Regions from separate parts of the Bacillus silvicola genome, predicted to be linked through region 1. Evidence: riboswitches for the same ligand, from Rfam matches in the RefSeq annotation. Region 1 holds a riboswitch; each other region holds the start of a gene.

Region 1 (5,230 bases):
TATATTGCTGATAAAACCGTCTAATTCCGACTGATACTTTTAATAGTGGACTATTTTCACCTCCACGAGTTATGTATTCAAACCGATATACATAAGCGAAATAATCCTGTGTTTCTTCATCCTTAATTGGCTCAGACATCGCTTCAGAAACATGTTGGGATCGCAGTGGTGAAAAATATACTTCTTCATCATTCTTATTTTTCATACGTAAAGGCTGTTCGCAAAAGATATGTGTAACAAGAGCTGGTACCCATTTAGGAAACGTTTTTTTATCATGTAATACTGGTAAATTACTAATTAAATCATACTGCCATTCTAAATGTGGTTGATCTATTAATTTATTCGGTTTCCAATCATGAATAACTTCATACCAACTTTGAAAAATATAGTCTAACTGTTCTTGTCTCATTGGTTCTTTTGCTACAATCCAAGGTGTATCTTCCTTTAATATATATGGATTATGCTGAATGAATAATATATCAGAAAACATATCATACAATCTTTCATTTACAAGTTTTAACTTACTCGTTAATAAAAATGTTCTATAATGTATCTCTACAATCTCAAGCCATTCAATAGGAAAGTAAATATACGATACTTTCTCATTATAGAGGGGTTCTACTATATTTTTAAATGTTAATAACCGTAATTTTTCCATATTAGTAATACTTCCTCCCTTAATTAATATTAATCATGAATAATACTAGAAAATTCACCAATATTTTTAAGCATAAACGAATCAAATTTAAACCAAGCATATTTCAGGAATAAATAAATCAAATTATTTAAATAATACATTATAAAACTGAATTAATAAAAAGTTACCCTTAAACATATAACTACCTCCTTATGTTATTTTTTATATTATAAAATCATTATAATAGATTATTTTGTTTTATATCTATAATTCACAAAATATTTACATAAATAAAACATAAGAAAAGGTATCGCCTCTTCATATAGCGATACCTTTTCTATACTCTTTATGAAATAACACCTTTAACTTCTTCATTCACTGGCCATTTTTCTAGTGTATATGCCATTTCCCAAAATGAATATTCATATTGACTACTAATAATAAAATGTTGTCTCATACGTTCACGGTCTGCCTCTGTTACTTTTTCAGCGATAGTATCTAATCGTGTGATTTGCTCTTCTACTAATGTACGGAACCAATCTGATCCATAAGCAGAAATCCACTCTTTATAAATTGGCTCTTCTGGCTGACACTCTTTTAAACGTTCACCAATTTCATAATATAGCCAATAACAAGGTAAAATAGCTGCAATAATATCCCCTAAATGACCTTCATACGCAGCACGATACATATGTGAAGTATACGCATATGCAGTTGGTGCAGGTAGGAAATTATCTTTTTCTTCTTTCGTAACGCCTAATTTTTTAGCAAAATTCTCGTGTAATGATAATTCTGCTTCATATGTATTTTGAGCATGGTGCGCCATACGAGCTGTCGTTTCTAATTCAAGAGCCTTTGCAGCTCCTAAAGTTTGTACTCTAGCAAAATGACTTAAATAATATGAATCTTGAAGTACGTAATAACGGAAACTTGCTAAATCTAACGTACCTTCACCAAGTTTTTTTACAAAAGGATGATTAAAACTTGCTTCCCAAATTGAATCTACTTCTTTACGTAATGATTGTGAAAAAGTCATTTAAATCCCTCCAATAATTTATAAAATATAAGTATTTATCCCATTTATTAAAGCTGTAAAATAAAAAAACTTTCTTTACAGGCGTAAAGAAAGTGAAATTGACAGTATTTATTCATTAAATAACAATGTCTTTCCCACTTCCCTACGCTGGCATTAACCAGATCAGGTACTAAGAGTCTCAAAATTTCATTTGATCTCAGCCTATAAAAGGCCCCCCTAGTGGATAAATATTTTATTTTCGTATTCATCATAGCACAATCTATAAAAGTGTCAAAATTAAAAACCTTCATTTTTCCTAACGTGTAATGAAGTTTGTATAATCATATCTAATAGTTCACTATATTTAATTCCCGCAGCCTCTGCACTTTTTGGCAGTAAACTTGATTGTGTCATCCCTGGTAATGTGTTAACCTCCATTACATATGGAATTCCGTCCTTCACCATCATATCAACCCTTGCATAAACACTACATTTTAATGCTTTATAACAAGCCAGTGACGCTTTATTTACACGTTCCTGTACTTCAGCTGGAAGTTCTATAACTTCTTCAACTGTACTAGCATCATCATATTTTGCATTGTAGTCAAAGAACTCAGCAGCATGTCGAATCGAGATGATAGGTAACTGTTTTCCATCAAAAATGGAACATGTAATCTCCTCACCCTTTATATACTTCTCAATTACTACTTCTGAATCCCATTCGAATACAGTTTCCAGCATTGAAATCAATTCATTTTTATCCTTGACAATCTTTACTCCAACACTGGAGCCGCCAGAGTTAGGTTTTACTACTAACGGAAATCCTAACTTCTCTAACTCTTCAAGGTTTAGATCCTCCATTTTTGTAAGTTCAATCCAATCGGGTGTTTCTACTCCTTCATAACGTAAAATCTTTTTTGAAAGATTTTTGTCCATACATATACCGCTAGATAACATATTGCTACCACTATAAGGAATACCTAAACTTTCAAGCGTCCCTTGAACAGTACCATCTTCTCCGTATTTTCCGTGTAATGCTAGCAATGCAAAATCAATGTCTTTCGCTTTTTCAATTAAATCCATTTTTTCATTTAACGTAATTGGAACTATTTCATACTTACTCTTATTTAAATGTGCAATCATTTCATTTCCAGTCATAATTGATACTTGTTTTTCAGAGGATACTCCTCCCATAATAACGCCAATTCTCATCTTCTCATCTCCAAATTTCATTTTTTAATGTATCACCAATTATTTGAATCCCGCTAACTATTTCCTTTTCTTTCAAACGTGAAAAGCCTAATCGGAAGGTATTCGCTCCCCCTCCATCAGAATAAAAAACATTTCCAGGAGAAAACGTTACACCTTTCTCATAACACTTTTGTAAAAGTGTGCGGGCATTAATTTTTTCTTCTAACTCTATAAATAAATGAAGTCCACCATCTCCAGTCATTCTTTTAAACGGAATGTACTGATTACATGCCTCAACAGCTAACTCATATTTTTTCTTATAAACAGATCTTGCTTTTTTTAAATATTTTTCAAAATATCCTTCATGTAAATATTGAAACAGTACAGCTTGATCTAACGTAGATGTATGAATCGTTCTTGCCCTTTTTACACTTTCTAAATAATGTATCAGTTCTTTATCTGCAATGATCCAACCTACACGTAAACCAGGGAAAAGTACCTTTGAAAAGCTACTAATATAAATCACATTATTACCGGCCCCTGCAAAAGTTAATAATGGCGCTAAATGTGAACCTGAATAACGTAATTCTTCATTAAATCCATCCTCTATAATAGGAATCTTATATTTTGAAAATAATCTCATCAATTCCGTTCTTTTCTCTGAACTCGTAACAATACCGGTTGGATTATGATAAGAAGGAATCAAATACGCAAAATCAAAATCTTTTTCACGTAAACTTTGTTCTACTTCATTCGTATCAATACCATCATCATTCATATTAATCCCATGAACTTCAAGTCCATGTAAGCGAAAAAGCTTCAGTGCAGCATGGTGAGTTGGATTCTCACAAATTACACGCCCTGATTTTTTCGATAAAGAAGATAGTACAATATCTAACCCTTCCGTAAATCCATTTGTGATTAGAATATCTTTGTTCGAAATATCTACACCTTTCATTTCCATGTAATGAAGTAAATAATTCATTAACGGTCTATAGCCTTTTGCATATCCGTAGTTCAATACAATATCCCCTTCAATGGACATACGAGTAAGAAAAGCTCTTTTGAAATTTTCTACATCAAATAGCTTTTCATCCGGGGCTATACTATTAAAAACAATCATTCCTTTTTCCCAGCGAACACCATGTTTCATTAAATCTAATTCATCCGCTAATGCGGTAACTGTATTGAGTTTATTTTTCCAATCTATTTCAACAGACGAAGTGTTAGAAATATCAACCTTCGCAACAAAATTTCCTTTTCCTTTAACTGCATAAATGAGTCCTTCTTGTTCTAAATCCGCATAAGCAGAGAGCACTGTATTTCTGCTCACTGATAATAATTCACTCAGTTCCCTTGTTGATGGGATTTTTTGGTTCCCTAACAAATGCCCTTTCATAATCATCTTTTTTAAATAATCTTTCAATTGAATATAAACGGGACGATCTTTTACAACTTTAAAATCCTTAAACAATTCCTAACCTCCTGCAATCATTTTTGCATATTTATTTCATTCTCAAAAGGTCCACTACATATGTATTTTTTATAAAGGGCGGTACGGTCTTATAAAGTGAAACTTTAATTAGTGAGGGGTTCATCCCCCCACTAATTATTAGGCTTCACCAATCGGGCTTTTACTGCTCACAAATAGCGGGATAAATCTTTACGATATAAGTTAATTACATCTTTTAAAGCAGCAGCTGCAGCTCCGCGTGGATTAGAAGCTCCACCAATTGTAGTAATTTGCCCCATTGTATCTGTAAAGAATGTTATTCCTTTTTCTGTTCCATTGACTTTTGCTAGCGGGTGATCTTTATCTATTTCGCACGGTTCAACATTTAGATTCACATTGCCTTCTCCATCTTTATGCGCCGATGCTATTAATTTAATAATTTTATGTTGTTCCTTAGCATTTCGAATTTGTTGTATTGTAACGTGTTCAATTCCTTGTACATATATACCTTCAAGCGTATTCTCTACTCCCATTAAACTGTTTGTCAAAAGTAACAATTTACACGCACTATCCGAACCACTTACATCTAATGTAGGATCCGTCTCGGCAATCCCTTTATTTTGCGCTTCTTTCAGCGCTTCTTCAAACGTAATATCACCTTCATACATTCTCGTTAGAATATAATTTGTCGTGCCATTTAATATTCCATCTATTTTTTCAATATTGCAACCAGCTAAACTAAATTGTCCAATATCTAAAGTCGGCAGTGCCGCGGCAGTTGCCCCACTATATCGTATTCGTACATTCGCCATTTTTGCTGCTTCATTTATTTCTCTCCAGTTTGTAACAAGTGCACCTTTAGAAATTGCAACTATATCCATATGTTTCTCAATCGCTTGTTTTATATATTTTTTTCCCGGATTTCCATCTTTAA
Region 2 (5,230 bases), on a different contig from region 1:
AAAAATCCTGTTAAAAGAGATGCCCCAGCTTGCCAAGTTCCAAAACCGAGCGGTGCAAATAGTGGCGCGATAAATCCACCAATCATCGCTAAGAAACTATCTCCCATATCAACACCAAATCCTGATGGACCTGCATAGTTTAATAACCAAATAACAACCGAACCACCGAAGATGAATGTACCTGCTTTACGAACAAATCCTTTACCTTTCTCCCACGTGCTGAGCCATAACGTTTTCGCTTGCGGCACACGGTAAGGAGGTAATTCAATTACGAAAATAGATTTTTCCGCTTTTAAAATAGTAAGAGACATAATTTTTGTAACTAATAGGGCAAGAACTATACCCGCCACATATAAAGAAAATACAACAGTCGCCTGACTATGAGGGAAGAACACTCCCGCAAATAATGCATATACAGGTAAACGTGCTGAACAAGACATAAACGGTGTTACAAGGATTGTAAGTAAACGTTCTTTTTCCTGTTCAATCGTTCTCGCTGCCATAATCCCCGGAACGTTACATCCAAAACCGATAATCATCGGAATGAACGCTTTTCCGTTTAAACCGAAAAATTCCATAATTCTATCCATAACAACTGCAATTCGTGCCATATATCCCGAGTCTTCTAATAATGAAATGAAAAAGAATAGTGCAAAGATTTGTGGAACGAATACTAATACCGCACCAACACCGGCAATAATACCTTCTGTAACGAGTGCTTGAATAAAATCAGAAGCCCCAACACTTGTGAGCCCAGCTGTAACCCAATCAGTAAGTTGTCCGCCAAAAAATCCATCAAGCGTATCAGATAAAGGCGTACCAATCCACGTAAACGTAACCTGAAAAATAAAAAACATAACTGCTAAAAAGATTGGAAGTCCTAAAATTTTATGTGTAATTAACTTATCGATTTTTTCCGAAAAAGGAATTTTTCCTTCTTTCTCATGCTGAATGACATTTGTTTTTAACTTTTCAATATACGCTTCACGAGTTTTGTAAATGTGCTCTTCTAACGTACAATCAAGTTTTCCTTCTAAACGAGATCGAATGGCTACAAGTTCCTTATAAATTGGTAATGCTTTCATTTCTTTTTCTACTACTTCGTTATTGCTTAAAAATTGAAGGGCTAACCATCTTGGATGCTCATAATTCGCTGTCTCTAAAAGAGCAATTACCTCTCCGATTCCTTCATCCAATTGTACACCATATGAAATAATGAATGACTTTTTCTCTTTTTGTTTCTCTTCATGAAGAGTAGCAAGTAATTCTTCACAGCCTTTTCCGCTTCTTGCAACGACAGGAACGACTGTTACACCTAATATTTCTGATAATCGTTTTACATTAATAACAATTCCTCTTTGCTTTGCCACATCAATCATATTTAAACCAATTGAAACCGGCTTACCAAATTCAAGTAATTGTAATGTTAAATGCATATTTCGCTCAAATTGCGAAGAATCCACTATATTTAACATATGATGAAATTCGTCTGTTAGTAGAAAGTTTGTAACGACACCTTCATCACGTGAAACTGGATTTAAATCATAAACGCCTGGTAAATCAATTAGTGTTCCTTGCTTATCTTTTAATTTACCAACCTTCTTTTCTACTGTTACACCGCTCCAATTTCCTACATATTCATAAGAACCAGTGAGCGCATTAAATAATGATGTTTTCCCTGTATTTGGATTCCCTAGCAAAGCAACCTTATTCACGCTAATTCCACCTTTATCATTTTCGCGTCACAATGACGAATACTAATTAACTGTCCGCGACACTCCAATGTACAAGGACCTTTAAACATCGCTTTCTGTTTCAGGCGAAGTTCGCTTCCTTCCGCGAGACCGAAAGCAGCCAGTCTTCTCTTTAGTAAATTATCTAACGACTGAATACTTTTTACTAACACTTTCTCACCAATTTTAATATCTACTAAGCTCATAACCTTCCCCCTCAGAAGAGAATGATAATTATTTTCAAAAAAATTATATCATACTCTATTTCAATTGGACTATATCTTTTTGCTTCATATTTATTAACATTTCAATACAATTATATTTCACTTATTGTCATACGAGGTTCATTTGCCATTCTCATCCATTTCGCTTACAATAAAAAATAGCAAATAAAGAATCTCGTTATCACAGGGGGAGCCTTATCGCTGAGAGGGAACACTTCGTTCCGACCCTTAGAACCTGTTAGTTAATGCTAACGCAGGGATTGTGCAAACGTCCGAAATACATACCTCTTTTTCATTTACGTATTTCGTATCCTCCTATGATAATGTTCTTTTTTGTGCAACTTGGATTTAGGGGGAGACAACATGCGTAACACCAATTTACAAGCGATGATCGAATCTGCTATTCTTGCAGCCTTCGCCTTGATTATCGACATTTTACCATTATCAATTAAACTTCCAACAGGCGGTTCCATCTCATTTGCTATGATTCCTATTTTTATTATTGCATACCGCTGGGGCTTCAAAATGGCTTTCTTAGGTGGCTTAATTTGGGGACTATTACAAATTGTCGTAGGTGATGCCTACATTCTAACACCAGTGCAAGCATTCATTGAGTACTTCGTTGCCTTTGCCTTTATCGGCTTTGCTGGTTTATTCTATCGTCCAATTCAAAAAACACTTGCCTCAGAAAACAATAATGCAGAGCATTCAAGTTTCGGTAATCGCAAAGATAAACCAAAACAAAACAAGGGAAAAAAAGCACTCGTTTACATTATCCTTGCCACATTTGTCGGCAGCTTTGCACGTTATTTCTGTCACTTTATTGCTGGTATTATTTTCTTTGGTCAATATGCACCTAAAGGACAATCAGCTGTCTTATATTCATTAATTGTAAACGGCAGTACAATGATCGGCTCTTTCATACTATGTACTGTATTACTAATTCTTTTATTTACAACTTCACCACGCTTATTCAAAAGCATCGGTGCTTATCAAATGAATAGAGCAAAGAAGAGCGCTTAATGAGCGCTCTTTTTTCACATCGTAATATCAATTAAAAATACAATAAATGCACAAAAGAAAATAAATACCATTATACTTAGCCAATTGCTATGCACGGTTCATCGACTCCTTACATAACCTCATTTTCTATTCAAAGTATACTGCTCCAAAATAAAGATTAGGTAAAGATAATATGAAAATAAATTAAAAAAGCGTAGATTATATTGTCTACGCTTTTTTCGGTAAATAGAAGTAAAATAACACACCATCTTCGGTATTCTTCACCCCATATTCAGCATTATGCAGTTCTAAAATATTCTTTGAAATTGCAAGACCAAGCCCTGTTCCACCTTGTGAACGCTGGCGAGCTGCATCCACTCGATAAAAACGATCCCAAATTTTATCTAATTGTTCTTCTTCAATGTGAGTACCTTTATTTTCGATACACACTTTTATATGATTCGTCTCGTCTATTGTGGAAATAATAATATCTTCTTTTTCTGGTGTATAACGTATTGCATTCGTAATAAAATTCACAATTACTTGTTCAATTCTATTTTGATTTCCAATGACTTCTGCTGGACATATATGTTTGTGCACACTCAGTTCTTTTTTCTCTATCTCCGGTGAAAGCTGTTCACATATTTCTTCAATCGCTCCATCTATATAGAAAGAATCCATCTTCATGTTATACGTGCCAGACTCGAATTTAGCTAATTCAAGCATATCCACAATTAGTATATCCATCTTGTCTACTTCTTTTTCCATTGCCTGAAAATAGTAGTCTTTCTTATGTTCAGCTACCCCATCTTTTAAAATGGAAATACAGCTTTTCATAATACTAAGCGGCGTTTTTAGTTCATGCGATACACCTGCAATAAATTCTTTCCTTGTGTTTTCTAACTTTCTTTCTTTTTCAATATCTTGCTCTAACTGTCCAATATGTGAATGTAGTTTATTAGATAATGTATTAATATTTTGCGATAAATCACCAATTTCATCTTTTGAAGTTATCGGAATTTTTTCTGTGAAATCCAAATGTGCTATTTTCTTCGTTGTATTATTTATTTTTAATAATGGTTTTGCAATTTGTTTTGAGTAATAGAACGAAGCTAGAAAAATAAGAATGACTACAAATGCAATAATGTAAATGTAGTAATCTTGCACCATTTGCACAGCCTCGTCTACAGGTTGTAAAGAAGCCATCGCATATATATATGTTACTGATCCGTCTTTTTCTTTTATTGGTTTAATTAATAATTTATATTTTATATCATTCTTTTCATAGTCCATTGTTTGTGTTGCATATTTTATTTGATTGCTTTCTTTTAATAATAAATTAGCTTGAAATTCTTTTATATTATCCAAAAATAAATTATTTTTATAAATTGGATTTACAGGTCCTTTTACATCAGGGAACTGTACTTTCGTAACACGTCCTCCTATATAAACATCTGATTCCTGAGCAGCTTGTTCCTGAACGGCCGGCTTCTTTTCCTTAGCAAATTGTTCTTGAGCCGCTTTCTTTTTCTCCTCATTTAATTTAATCACTTTCCCCTGAAACGCTTTTTCTAACGGTTTATTAGATCCATTTAAATTTTGCTTACTTAACGTGAAAGAGAATGGAATGAAACTATCTTCTTGTTTCACTCCAGAAACATAAATTTCTTGTCCTAAAAACTGATCTGATGATTTATTATCAATCTCCTCTATATTGACGAGATTGTATAAGGGAACCTTGAATATTTGTTGTCCAAAGTTCTTTTGTTGCCTACGGTCTATCGTTACCTCAAAATAAAAATCATCCGCATGTTTTAAATTCCCATTCTGATCTAACGTCGTAATCCACGTATTATTTTCTCTTAAAAAATCTTGCTCCAGCTTCTGAATTCCATCTGCACTTCCTGCATAATTTAAATAGTTCTTTACAAAAGAATTTAAATTTACTTTAATACCTTCCACTTTTCGATTCGCATAATATTGCTTAAAAAATATCGTTTGTCCAATAAATATCGTCGCTAAAATCAACATGCACAATGCTGTTGTGAGAGTAAATAATTTTAATACAATCCCTTTTCTCATACATTCCCCTCGAATTTATAACCGGTTCGCACTACAGTTGTAATGTACTTTGCTTTCTCTCCTAATTTATTTCGCAAATTACGAATATGGCTATTAACAGTTCGATCATCACCAGCAAACTCATATCCCCAAATTCTTGAAATTAATTGCTCTCTTGTTAGTACAATTCCTTGGTTTTTGATGAAATAC
Region 3 (5,230 bases), on a different contig from region 1:
GTACGACAGCTCCAATTGATTTTACTGGAATTTGTTCATTTGCTCTGGCCATGACAACATCTGGCTGATAATACAGACCAACTGTCACTTTCCCTGCAGCAGCTAACGTTAATGGATCAGTCGGATTAGAAGGGAATTTAATATTCACCTTTACTCCTTCTTCTTTAAAGTATCCTTTTTCAATTGCCGTATAAATAAAGCTATGTACCGCATTCGGGTACCAATCAAGCATTACTGTTATTTCTTTTTCTGTTTTATTCTTATCTGATGCTGAATTACTCGAACATCCTGCAATCATTGCAACTAATAATGTAAACACAAAGATGCGTTTTAATAATTTCATGAATGTTTCCTCCAACTAATAAATTTCTTTTCTAATATGGAAATAAGTATGACGAAGAAAATAGCTAATAATGATAACAATACAATGGGTGCAAATACACCAGCTCCGTCTAACTGCGTCATCATTCTTTTACTGAAATATCCAAGCCCAGCTTGTGCACCGAGCCATTCTCCAATTGCCGCCCCGATCACACTAAGCGGAACTGCAATTTTTAACGCTGAGAAAAAGTAAGGAAGAGCAGATGGCAACTTTAGCTTTAGAAAAATATCTTTTTTCGTTGCACCATACGTAACTAAGAGCTCCTCCCACTCTTTCTTCGTACTACGCAGTCCATCATACGTATTGACCGCAATTGGGAAAAACGTAATTAAAACTGTGACAACAACCTTACTCCAGATCGTATATCCAAACCATAAAACAAATAGGGGCGCAAGTGCTGTAATCGGGATGGTTTGCGAAGCTACTAATAATGGGTAAAATGCTCTTTCCATCCACGTACTCGCATTCATTAACATTGCTAGCCCCACACCTAATACGATAGAAATAGCAACACCTATTAAAACGACGTATAACGTTGCCGGTAAATGAACCGTAAATAATATGTCTTTTAGTTTCCATATCTTCATTACAATTGCAGATGGTGGCGGTAAAATGTACATCTCATCTACAATTCTTGCCCCTACTTCCCACATAACGAGTAAAATACTAGAAAGTGTAAGAGCAGGAACTAATTCTTTCAAACGGTTCATCATACAAGTACCTGCCTTTGTAACATACTAAGGAGCTCATCTTTAAGCGCCAATACTTCAGGCTTATATAAATCCTTTCGTGTTCGGTTACGCTCAAGCGGCACAATTCGCTCAGTTAAAGTTGCTATCGGTTGATTTTCTACAACCAAAATTCGATTAGAAAGAAACAACGCTTCTTCAACATCATGAGTGATAAATAAAATTGTTTTTTCCCACTCTTTCCATTGTTCAAACAACCATTCTTGCAAAGATGCCTTCGTTAAAGCGTCCAATGCGCTAAACGGTTCATCTAACAATAATATCTCCCCGCCCGTTAATAAAGTTCGGATAAAAGATACACGTTGTCTCATACCACCAGATAAATCTTTCGGATATTTCGCCTCGTATCCTTGTAACCCAAATTTATGTAACAGTTCTTTCGCTTTTACTTGTGCTTCTTTCTTCTGCACACCTTGACACTCTAGCGGCAGAGCAGCATTCTCAATAATCGTCCTCCACGGTAAGAGCATATCTTTTTGAGGCATATACCCTACAGGATGACTCTTTGTTTCTATCAGCTCTATCTGTCCAGTACTTGCCTCTTCTAATCCTGTAATAAGGCGAAATAAAGTACTTTTCCCACATCCACTCGGTCCGATAATACTTACAAACTCTTTATCTTGTATAGAAGCATTTAATTCATTGATGATTGGTTTCTCATCATAATGAAAAGAAACATTATGAAACTGTAGTATGTTCTTGCTCCTCAAATCCCCACATCTCCTTACGATAGGACATATCCCAGAATAAATATTCAAATCGACTGGAATATAAGAAAATCTCCTCTAATCGGTCTAGTTCTTTCTCAGACTTTCCAACCGCCATTTCATTTAATAAGTCTATTAACCAAATACAAAGGTCGCCGTATTCTTCAGAGCTATATCCTTGAATCCACTCACCAAAAAACTCATGATCTCTTGCTCCAGGAATATCATTTAAACGCTTTCCAATCTCCCAATAACTCCACATACATGGTAGAAGTGCTGCTATTAATTCCGCAAGTGTGCCATTTTGAGATACAGACATCATATAATTTGTATAAGCTAAATTTTTAGCAGATGGTTTCGCAGATTCCATCTCTTGTACAGAAATACCAAGTCTTTTTGCATATTGTTTATGGATCGTCATTTCACCATTTAAAATACCATCTATTTGCTCTGCAAACTTTGCCATAACTTGTGGATTCGTTGCTTTTACAACACCAATCGCATATAACTTTGCATAATCTAACAAATATAAATAGTCTTGAATAATATAATACTGAAATTTATCTTTTTCTAACGTGCCATCCCCCATACCTACTACAAACGGATGATTATGACTTTTCTCCCAAACAGGTTGCACAGTTTCTAATAATCTATCGCAAAATTTCATTTCTATTTCCCCTTTCAATATATGTACCTAAATAAAAAACCACTTCTATATATAAGAAGTGGTTACAGCAAATAAAATTATACATTTATTCGTTGTTCCACTTCCCTTCGCTAGTATTACCTAGATCAGGTCTGTAAGGGTTAAGGATTATTCCTCTCTCAGCACATCAAGCACCCCTAGTGGTTTCAATATGAATTTTTCAAATAAAAAAGCCCCGTTTCTATACGCAAAGAAACGGGGACTCATTGTTAGTGTCCGAATTGCTTCCCTACGCTAGCATAATCTAGATCAGGTAATGAAAAGGATCAAAGGCTTACGGCCCACTCTCAGCTGGCAACACCAGCTCTCCTAGCAAACTATAAAATTATCACTGTCAGTATAACACCGTAATAAGACATCATCAACTGTTTTAATTTTCTTAATTGCGAATTAAATCTTAACATGTTGAACAAATATAAATGCGCCCCCGCAAATGATATATACAATATTTATATACGAACCTCTCTTCTAACATTATTTTTATTGATTTCATATTACATTTATGTGAATACGACCAATATATTATATCTTTATACTATAATAAAAATACAACTATACAACTAGAGGAGGTCTTTATTACATGAATATGAAAGCTACAGCTTTAACAGCAACTACTATAGCAATTGTTTCTTTACTTCCTTCTATGGGAGAATCCGGTATACAAACAGCGGCTGCTAAGCAACCATCTAAAGTAAAAACTGGATATGTAAAAATTGACAACGTTGCACTACATCAAAATAACAATGCAGACAGTGCAATAATTGATAATATTCGATTTAATAGCCCGGTTACTATTCTTGAGACAACTCAAGATTGGTATAAAGTATCTGTTAACAACAAAACAGGCTATATGAAAAAAGATGCAATTCTATTCAAAAAAAATGTTCAATCAAAGAATCAATATATCGTAAATGCAAACGCATTAAACGTTCGTTCTGAACCTAATACAGAGTCTTCTATTCTAGATATATTACCAAATGGTCAATTCATTACCATTCAAGGTGAACAAGGGGATTGGTACAAAATATTACATAATGGTCAAATTGGATACGTACAAAAAACATTTGTATCTAATGGATCCACACCTCTAGTAAAAGGTGTAACTGTACAAGGTTCTCCTTCTTATACTGTTGCAACACCAAAATTAAATGTACGTAGCAACGCTAGTACAAGTAGCACTCTACTTGGTTCATTACAAAATGGTACACAAGTACAAGTAGTAGAAACGGTAGGTACTTGGTATAAAATTCGTTTTGGCACAGGATACGGATATGTAGCAAAACACTATGTAGTGCAACATCAAAATCAATCACAAACTAAAACAGCTCAACCTTCATCAATTCCAGCTGTTTTCAAATTTCCAACTCAAGGAAGAATTAGCTCAACTTTTGATATGCGCTGGGAACAAATGCATTATGGTATAGATATTGCAGCACAAGGCAACATCTCTATTCAAGCTGCTGCTACAGGTAAAGTTGTGAAATCTTATTATTCGGCTAGCTACGGCAATGTCGTGTTCGTCGCCCATCAAATAAATGGAAAATTATATACAACAGTTTATGCTCATATGAAGGATCGTGCTGTACAAGTTGGGGATCAAGTGCAAGCTGGACAATTAGTCGGTCATATGGGAAATACAGGTCATTCATACGGGCAACATCTCCATTTTGAATTACATAATGGGGAATGGAATTTTGAAAAAACAAATGCAGTGAACCCACTGCCATATTTAGTTAGGTAAATTCTATGCCACGCAATATACCTCTCATTATTGAATACCTGTCCTTTTTTGGTTTAATCTGTTGTTTAATCATTTATAATACGAACACTGTATTTTTATCTATTATTATTGCTTTTGTTGCCTTAGAAATCATTATGGAAGCATTACAAATGCGGCTAAAACAAAAAATAGCCCATATTTATAATGTAATTTTCCTTTTGAGTGCTCTTATAACAAATATAATTAATAATGGTTTTTATTTATCTACCGTACTTCCTGTATTCTTTATGACTGTTTTATTATTCATAGCTAGATACGTTAATGTTCCTCATAACCAAAAACATGAACAAGAAGCTTAGAAAGAGGAGACACTGTGTACCAATATTTCAAAGATAATCCAATGAAATATATACTGAATTTATATGAAAAAATGAATACTTTTTTTGGTATACAAGGAAGTTCTACTGCACAATTTCTCCTTTATGGAATGTTATTTCTTATCTTAGTTACTTTCTCCTTGTTTTACTAAAAAAAAGGATCTCACATAAACTTGAGATCCTTTTTTAATTTATATTAATTTTTAATATGTAAAATACGGTTTATCCACAAGCATATTTTTCATAAATAAAACTAAGATTATATTTTTTCTCTAAGCTCATTCTTTGTTCATCGTCGCACCAATAGAAAAGAATATCATGAATCGTTGCATAACGCTTATTTTTAAGAAATTGTTTAAAGAATGATGGTAAACAATCATGTAATTGTATAAATATATAATTGCGTAGTGTTTCTTCTTTGTATTCAATACCCTTACAAATATACAGTAATTCTTCACAATAATATGCATGCTGTGGAACTTGAATCATTTCAAAAAATGGTACATATGATAGCAACTTTCCAATAAAATGACCATATCGATCCATTACCCCTATCGTCATATGCTCCATCATTTCTTTCATCACATAT
Region 4 (5,230 bases), on a different contig from region 1:
AATACGAGAAAATAAACGAACACTTGTTCTTTTTAGGTTTGTTTGTTACAATGAAATTTATTGATAAATTTTGTGTAATTTTGATGAACTTTTACTGATAACATAAAGTAGCTTATTTCTTTTGAAAATAGGGAGGCTTTTAAATGAAACAAAAATTTTCAGTGGAGGCGTTTTGGAAGAAAATAAAACATGTTGCAAAGCAAGCTGGTCAGTCTGTAATTTATGTGAGTTTATTGTTGTTTTACGTTTTGCAAAGACCGGATGTTCCAAAACGAGTGAAAATTATTGTAATTGGAGCACTTGCTTATTTTATTGCACCGATTGATGCAATCCCAGATTTCATTGCGGGAATTGGTTATACGGATGATTTAGGTGCGTTAACGGCCGCACTATTACAAGTATCGTTATACGTAAATGAAGATGTGAAAGATAAGGCACGAGTGAAGTTGGCAGAATGGTTTGATTCGGAGATAGACACATCATTTATCGATCAAAAATTAGATCAATAGGTGAGAACTGTCATATGGTGACAGGGCGAACGTAAGCGAGGAAGTGCATTATGCCATCAGGAAAAACGCATACGAAAATAAACTTAATATCTCTTCCAGTTGTTTTGTTTATGCTCTTTTCGTATGGATTAACAAATTTTGATTTTTTATTAACTTTTGCAATTGGCTTTTTAGTAGGTACTTCATTTTTAACACCGGATTTAGATACGTATAGTAATGCGTATAATAAATGGGGATTCCTCCGCATTTTTTGGTATCCATATAGGAGCGTAATGCCCCATCGTTCCTTCTTCACACATACGATTATAATTGGTGATATTATTCGTATTGCATACATGTTAATCGTGTTTTCTCCGTTTTTATTCCTATTAAATGTAATCGCATTCGATGGAAATTTAATAGAAATTGCGAAGAAACATGAGGTTGAAATTGTAACGTTCGTAATGGGCATTGTAGTGGCGAGTACGCTCCACATTATAGCGGATAAAGTGAACACACGCCGAAAGAAAATGATGAGAAAAAAGAAGAAACGAAGAAGATAAAGAAACCGTCCCAAAAGGTATTTTGGGACGGTTTCTTCTTATTAATAGGTAGGTTATGCTTGTCGCATCGCCGATAAAATTTCATTTACCACCATGCGACAGTTTCTTTTTAATCAAACGTTTGTTTAAAGTTAAGCTTTCAGTACTTTAATACCTTTTACGATGTTCCAAATGAAGTAGTATAAGCTAATGATTCCGCAAATACATAAGACAATCATTGCGCCAATTCCAAGTGTTACATCTGCCTGATCAGATCCGATGCCCATAATTCCTAAAATAGTTAAGCCAATGAATGTAGCGATACTTGGGATAATGTGTGTCCATAGCGCACGTTTTGCATGTGGTTTTGTTTCAGCATCGCCCACAATCCACACGATAATTGGGAATAAGATAGGGGCAAATAGTACACTAAAGTATGATAAAGCAGCTAGTATTTTGTTTCCGTTCATATATATCACCTCATAAATAATGTCCGTTGTTATACTATTATTATGCAATAATTTTTGCAAGCTTACTATCGATGAACATTACAAGAACGTGACGATTTTGTAAGATTTTCGCATTAAATAATATAATTTTCAAAAAAATCTTTTTTAATGGAAAATGATGTGATAAAGTATAAATGGAAATAGATGAAAACGTTTTCTCAAACGTTTTTTATTTTTAGACTTAAAGGTATGATGACCTGATAGTCTATTGATGGGGTTATGTTTATTTAAAAGGGGATTATTGAGGGGGAGAGAACAATGAACACATGGACACAAGTTTATGATCCGTTCGGGAACATTTGGATTTCTGCAGCGGTCGCACTTATTCCGATTATCTTTTTTTTCTTAGCTTTAGCAGTTTTCCGCATGAAGGGGTATGTGGCAGGATTTATTACAGTTGTACTTACAATTTTGGTGGCTTTATTTGCATATAAAATGCCATTCACAATGGCAATGGCAGCGACGGGATACGGTTTCTTATACGGATTATGGCCAATTGCGTGGATTATTATTATGTCAGTATTTTTATATAAAATTTCCGTGAAAACAGGTCAATTTGATGTTATTCGTGCATCTGTATTATCAATTACGAATGACCATCGTTTACTTGTTATTTTAATCGGTTTTTCATTTGGAGCATTTTTAGAAGGGGCAGCAGGATTTGGTGCACCAGTAGCGATTACGGCAGCACTTCTTGCAGGTCTTGGCTTAAATCCTTTATATGCGGCTGGTCTTTGTTTAATCGCAAATACTGCACCAGTAGCATTCGGAGCGATGGGAATTCCGATTACAGTAGCTGGACAAGTAACTGGTATTGATCCGCATAAAATCGGGCAAATGGCTGGACATCAATTACCGTTCTTATCATTATTTGTTCCGTTCTTTATCGTATTTTTAATGGATGGATTTAAAGGGGTAAGACAAACATGGCCTGCTCTATTTGTAGCGGGTAGTTCATTTGCAATTACACAGTTTATTACAGCGACATTTTTAGGACCAGAACTTCCTGATATTACGTCAGCACTTGTAAGTTTAGTGAGTTTATCTCTATTCTTAAAAGTTTGGCAGCCGAAAGAAATTTATCAATCTAAAGAAGCGAATAGTGAAGTAGCTGCGGCGACGACGGTGACATCTATGCCGAAACTAACAGTAGGAAAAGTCGTAAAAGCATGGTCTCCGTTCATTATTTTGACTGTGATGGTAGTCATTTGGAGCCAAAGTTTCTTTAAAGCGTTATTTGCTCCGGGCGGTGCTTTAGAAAGTCTTGTGTTTAAGTTTGAAGTTCCGGGCTTGCACAATTTAGTAATGAAAGCAGAGCCAATTGTAAATAAACCAACGCCGTATGGAGCAATCTTGAAATTAGATATTTTATCAGCGACGGGAACAGCAATTTTAATTGCTTGTATCATTTCTATCTTTATTTTGAAAATGAGTGCAAAAGATGCAGTAGTAACATTTAAAGAAACGTTAAACGAACTGAAGATGCCAATTCTATCTATCGGATTCGTATTAGGATTCGCATTTATCGCAAACTATTCTGGTCTATCTTCTACATTAGCGTTAGCACTTGCTGGAACTGGCGGACTATTCCCGTTCTTCTCACCATTCTTAGGTTGGATTGGGGTATTCTTAACAGGGTCTGATACGTCAGCGAATGCACTGTTCTCGAATTTACAAGCGATTACAGCGCAGCAAGTCGGTGTATCTGAAGTACTTCTCGTTGCAGCAAATACAACGGGCGGTGTAACAGGAAAAATGATTTCTCCGCAATCGATTGCAATTGCTTGTGCGGCAGTTGGACTTGCTGGAAAAGAATCAGATTTATTCCGCTTTACAGTGAAGCATAGTTTGTTCTTCGTAATTATTGTTGGTATTATGACGTATGTTCAAGCATATTATTTAACGTGGATGATTCCATAAAGTGAAACTTTAATCAGTGGGGGTTTTGTTCATCCCCCACTGATTATTAGTTGAACCAATCGGGCTTTTACGGGCAGTTGATCCCCACCTAACTTCTTTGCTTCCGCTGAATTTTGAGGTGGGGTCTTACGGCCCGTTAATGCGGGATAAACAACAAAAGAAATAAACTTTGCATTTTTCAGATTATCGTGTATGATGGGAAAGTATTGAAAATTAAATCAGTGATAAACTAGGGGTGCCTAACGTATGCGTAGGCTGAGAGAGAAGCGCGTGATCTTCTTAACCCTTTGGACCTGATCTGGCTCGTACCAGCGTAGGGAAGTTAACGGCTTTACATAATGATGTCTTTTATGAGCCAGGTCCTTATTTTTTTATGGACCTGGCTCTTTTTATTTTGGCATACGCTGGCCATATCTCGTCCTTGTCACGTACAGGGGGGCAACATAAGTTATGAAACAATCTGTTTCAGTTGAGCAAATTGAATTGAAATCGAGTTTACCAGGAAGTAAGAAAGTATATGTGGATGGACCACGCGAAGGTATGAAAGTGCCGATGCGTGAGATTGAACAAAGCGATACAAACGGCGTTCCGAATCCGCCGATTCGTGTGTATGATACGAGCGGTCCTTATACAGATCCTGCGTATAAAGTGGAGCTGGAAAAGGGGTTGCAGGCGCCACGCCACTCTTGGATACTGGAGCGTAGTGATGTAGAAGCATACGAAGGGCGCGAAGTGAAACCGGAGGATGACGGTGTAAAGGTGGCTTCGAAACATACACCTGTTTTCCCGCAAATGGATCGCAAACCGCTTAAAGCGAAGCAAGGTGCAAATGTTACGCAAATGCACTATGCGCGTAATGGCATCATTACGTCTGAGATGGAATATGTCGCGATTCGTGAAGGAGTAGAGCCTGAGTTTGTTCGTAAGGAAATCGCGGAAGGTCGCGCTATTTTACCAGCGAATATTAACCATCCAGAAGCAGAACCGATGATTATCGGACGTAACTTCCACGTGAAGGTCAATGCAAATATCGGAAACTCTGCTGTATCGTCTTCTATTGCAGAAGAAGTAGAGAAGATGACATGGGCAACGCGCTGGGGGGCAGATACGATTATGGATTTATCTACAGGTAAAAACATTCATACGACGCGTGAGTGGATTATTCGTAATGCACCTGTACCAGTTGGCACAGTGCCGATTTATCAAGCGCTTGAAAAAGTAAATGGAATTGCAGAAGATTTAACGTGGGAAGTGTATCGTGATACGTTAATTGAGCAGGCGGAGCAAGGCGTTGATTACTTTACGATTCACGCTGGCGTATTACTTCGTTACATTCCGATTACTGCAAAGCGTACGACAGGTATTGTTTCGCGTGGTGGTTCGATTATGGCGCAGTGGTGTTTATTCCATCATAAAGAAAACTTCCTATATACTCATTTTGAAGAGATTTGTGAAATTATGAAGCAGTACGATGTTTCGTTCTCTCTTGGAGATGGATTACGTCCAGGTTCGATTGCAGATGCAAATGACGAAGCACAATTCTCTGAGCTTGAAACGCTTGGTGAATTGACGAAAATTGCTTGGAAACATGATGTGCAAGTGATGATTGAAGGACCTGGGCATGTGCCGATGCATTTAATTAAAGAGAATATGGAGAAAGAACTTGATATTTGTCAGGGCGCGCCGTTCTATACACTTGGGCCGTTAACGACAGATATCGCACCAGGTTATGACCATATTACATCAGCAATTGGAGCTGCGATGATTGGTT

What was found. A riboswitch is a leader RNA that binds a small molecule or an ion and turns the genes downstream of it on or off. The one in region 1 is predicted to bind thiamine pyrophosphate.
Region 2: another riboswitch for thiamine pyrophosphate. It lies ahead of thiT (energy-coupled thiamine transporter ThiT); the one in region 1 lies ahead of tenA (thiaminase II).
Region 3: another riboswitch for thiamine pyrophosphate. It lies ahead of tenA (thiaminase II); the one in region 1 lies ahead of tenA (thiaminase II).
Region 4: another riboswitch for thiamine pyrophosphate. It lies ahead of thiC (phosphomethylpyrimidine synthase ThiC); the one in region 1 lies ahead of tenA (thiaminase II).

The regions. Positions count from the first base shown of each region.
Region 1 is NZ_JBNGVC010000002.1:331,494-336,723, reverse strand. It holds gene ACP6L7_RS08835 (RNaseH domain-containing protein) at 1-658, opposite strand, end outside; gene tenA (thiaminase II) at 984-1,673, opposite strand; TPP riboswitch at 1,796-1,901, opposite strand; gene ACP6L7_RS08825 (D-alanine--D-alanine ligase) at 1,950-2,864, opposite strand; gene pdxR (MocR-like pyridoxine biosynthesis transcription factor PdxR) at 2,869-4,317, opposite strand; gene ACP6L7_RS08815 (homoserine dehydrogenase) at 4,485-5,230, opposite strand, start outside.
Region 2 is NZ_JBNGVC010000012.1:1,710,133-1,715,362, forward strand. It holds gene feoB (ferrous iron transport protein B) at 1-1,715, opposite strand, end outside; gene ACP6L7_RS20935 (FeoA family protein) at 1,712-1,939, opposite strand; TPP riboswitch at 2,134-2,235, shown strand; gene thiT (energy-coupled thiamine transporter ThiT) at 2,321-2,980, shown strand; gene ACP6L7_RS20945 (sensor histidine kinase) at 3,188-5,041, opposite strand; gene ACP6L7_RS20950 (response regulator transcription factor) at 5,038-5,230, opposite strand, start outside.
Region 3 is NZ_JBNGVC010000013.1:402,811-408,040, forward strand. It holds gene ACP6L7_RS24235 (ABC transporter substrate-binding protein) at 1-343, opposite strand, end outside; gene ACP6L7_RS24240 (ABC transporter permease) at 340-1,092, opposite strand; gene ACP6L7_RS24245 (ABC transporter ATP-binding protein) at 1,092-1,841, opposite strand; gene tenA (thiaminase II) at 1,810-2,505, opposite strand; TPP riboswitch at 2,591-2,693, opposite strand; TPP riboswitch at 2,754-2,865, opposite strand; gene ACP6L7_RS24255 (SH3 domain-containing protein) at 3,125-4,285, shown strand; gene ACP6L7_RS24260 (hypothetical protein) at 4,291-4,623, shown strand; gene ACP6L7_RS24265 (DUF3965 domain-containing protein) at 4,864-5,230, opposite strand, start outside.
Region 4 is NZ_JBNGVC010000013.1:1,499,692-1,504,921, forward strand. It holds gene ACP6L7_RS29805 (YkvA family protein) at 144-509, shown strand; gene ACP6L7_RS29810 (metal-binding protein) at 560-1,051, shown strand; gene ACP6L7_RS29815 (magnetosome magnetite crystal formation protein family) at 1,183-1,500, opposite strand; gene lldP (L-lactate permease) at 1,798-3,459, shown strand; TPP riboswitch at 3,681-3,796, shown strand; gene thiC (phosphomethylpyrimidine synthase ThiC) at 3,910-5,230, shown strand, end outside.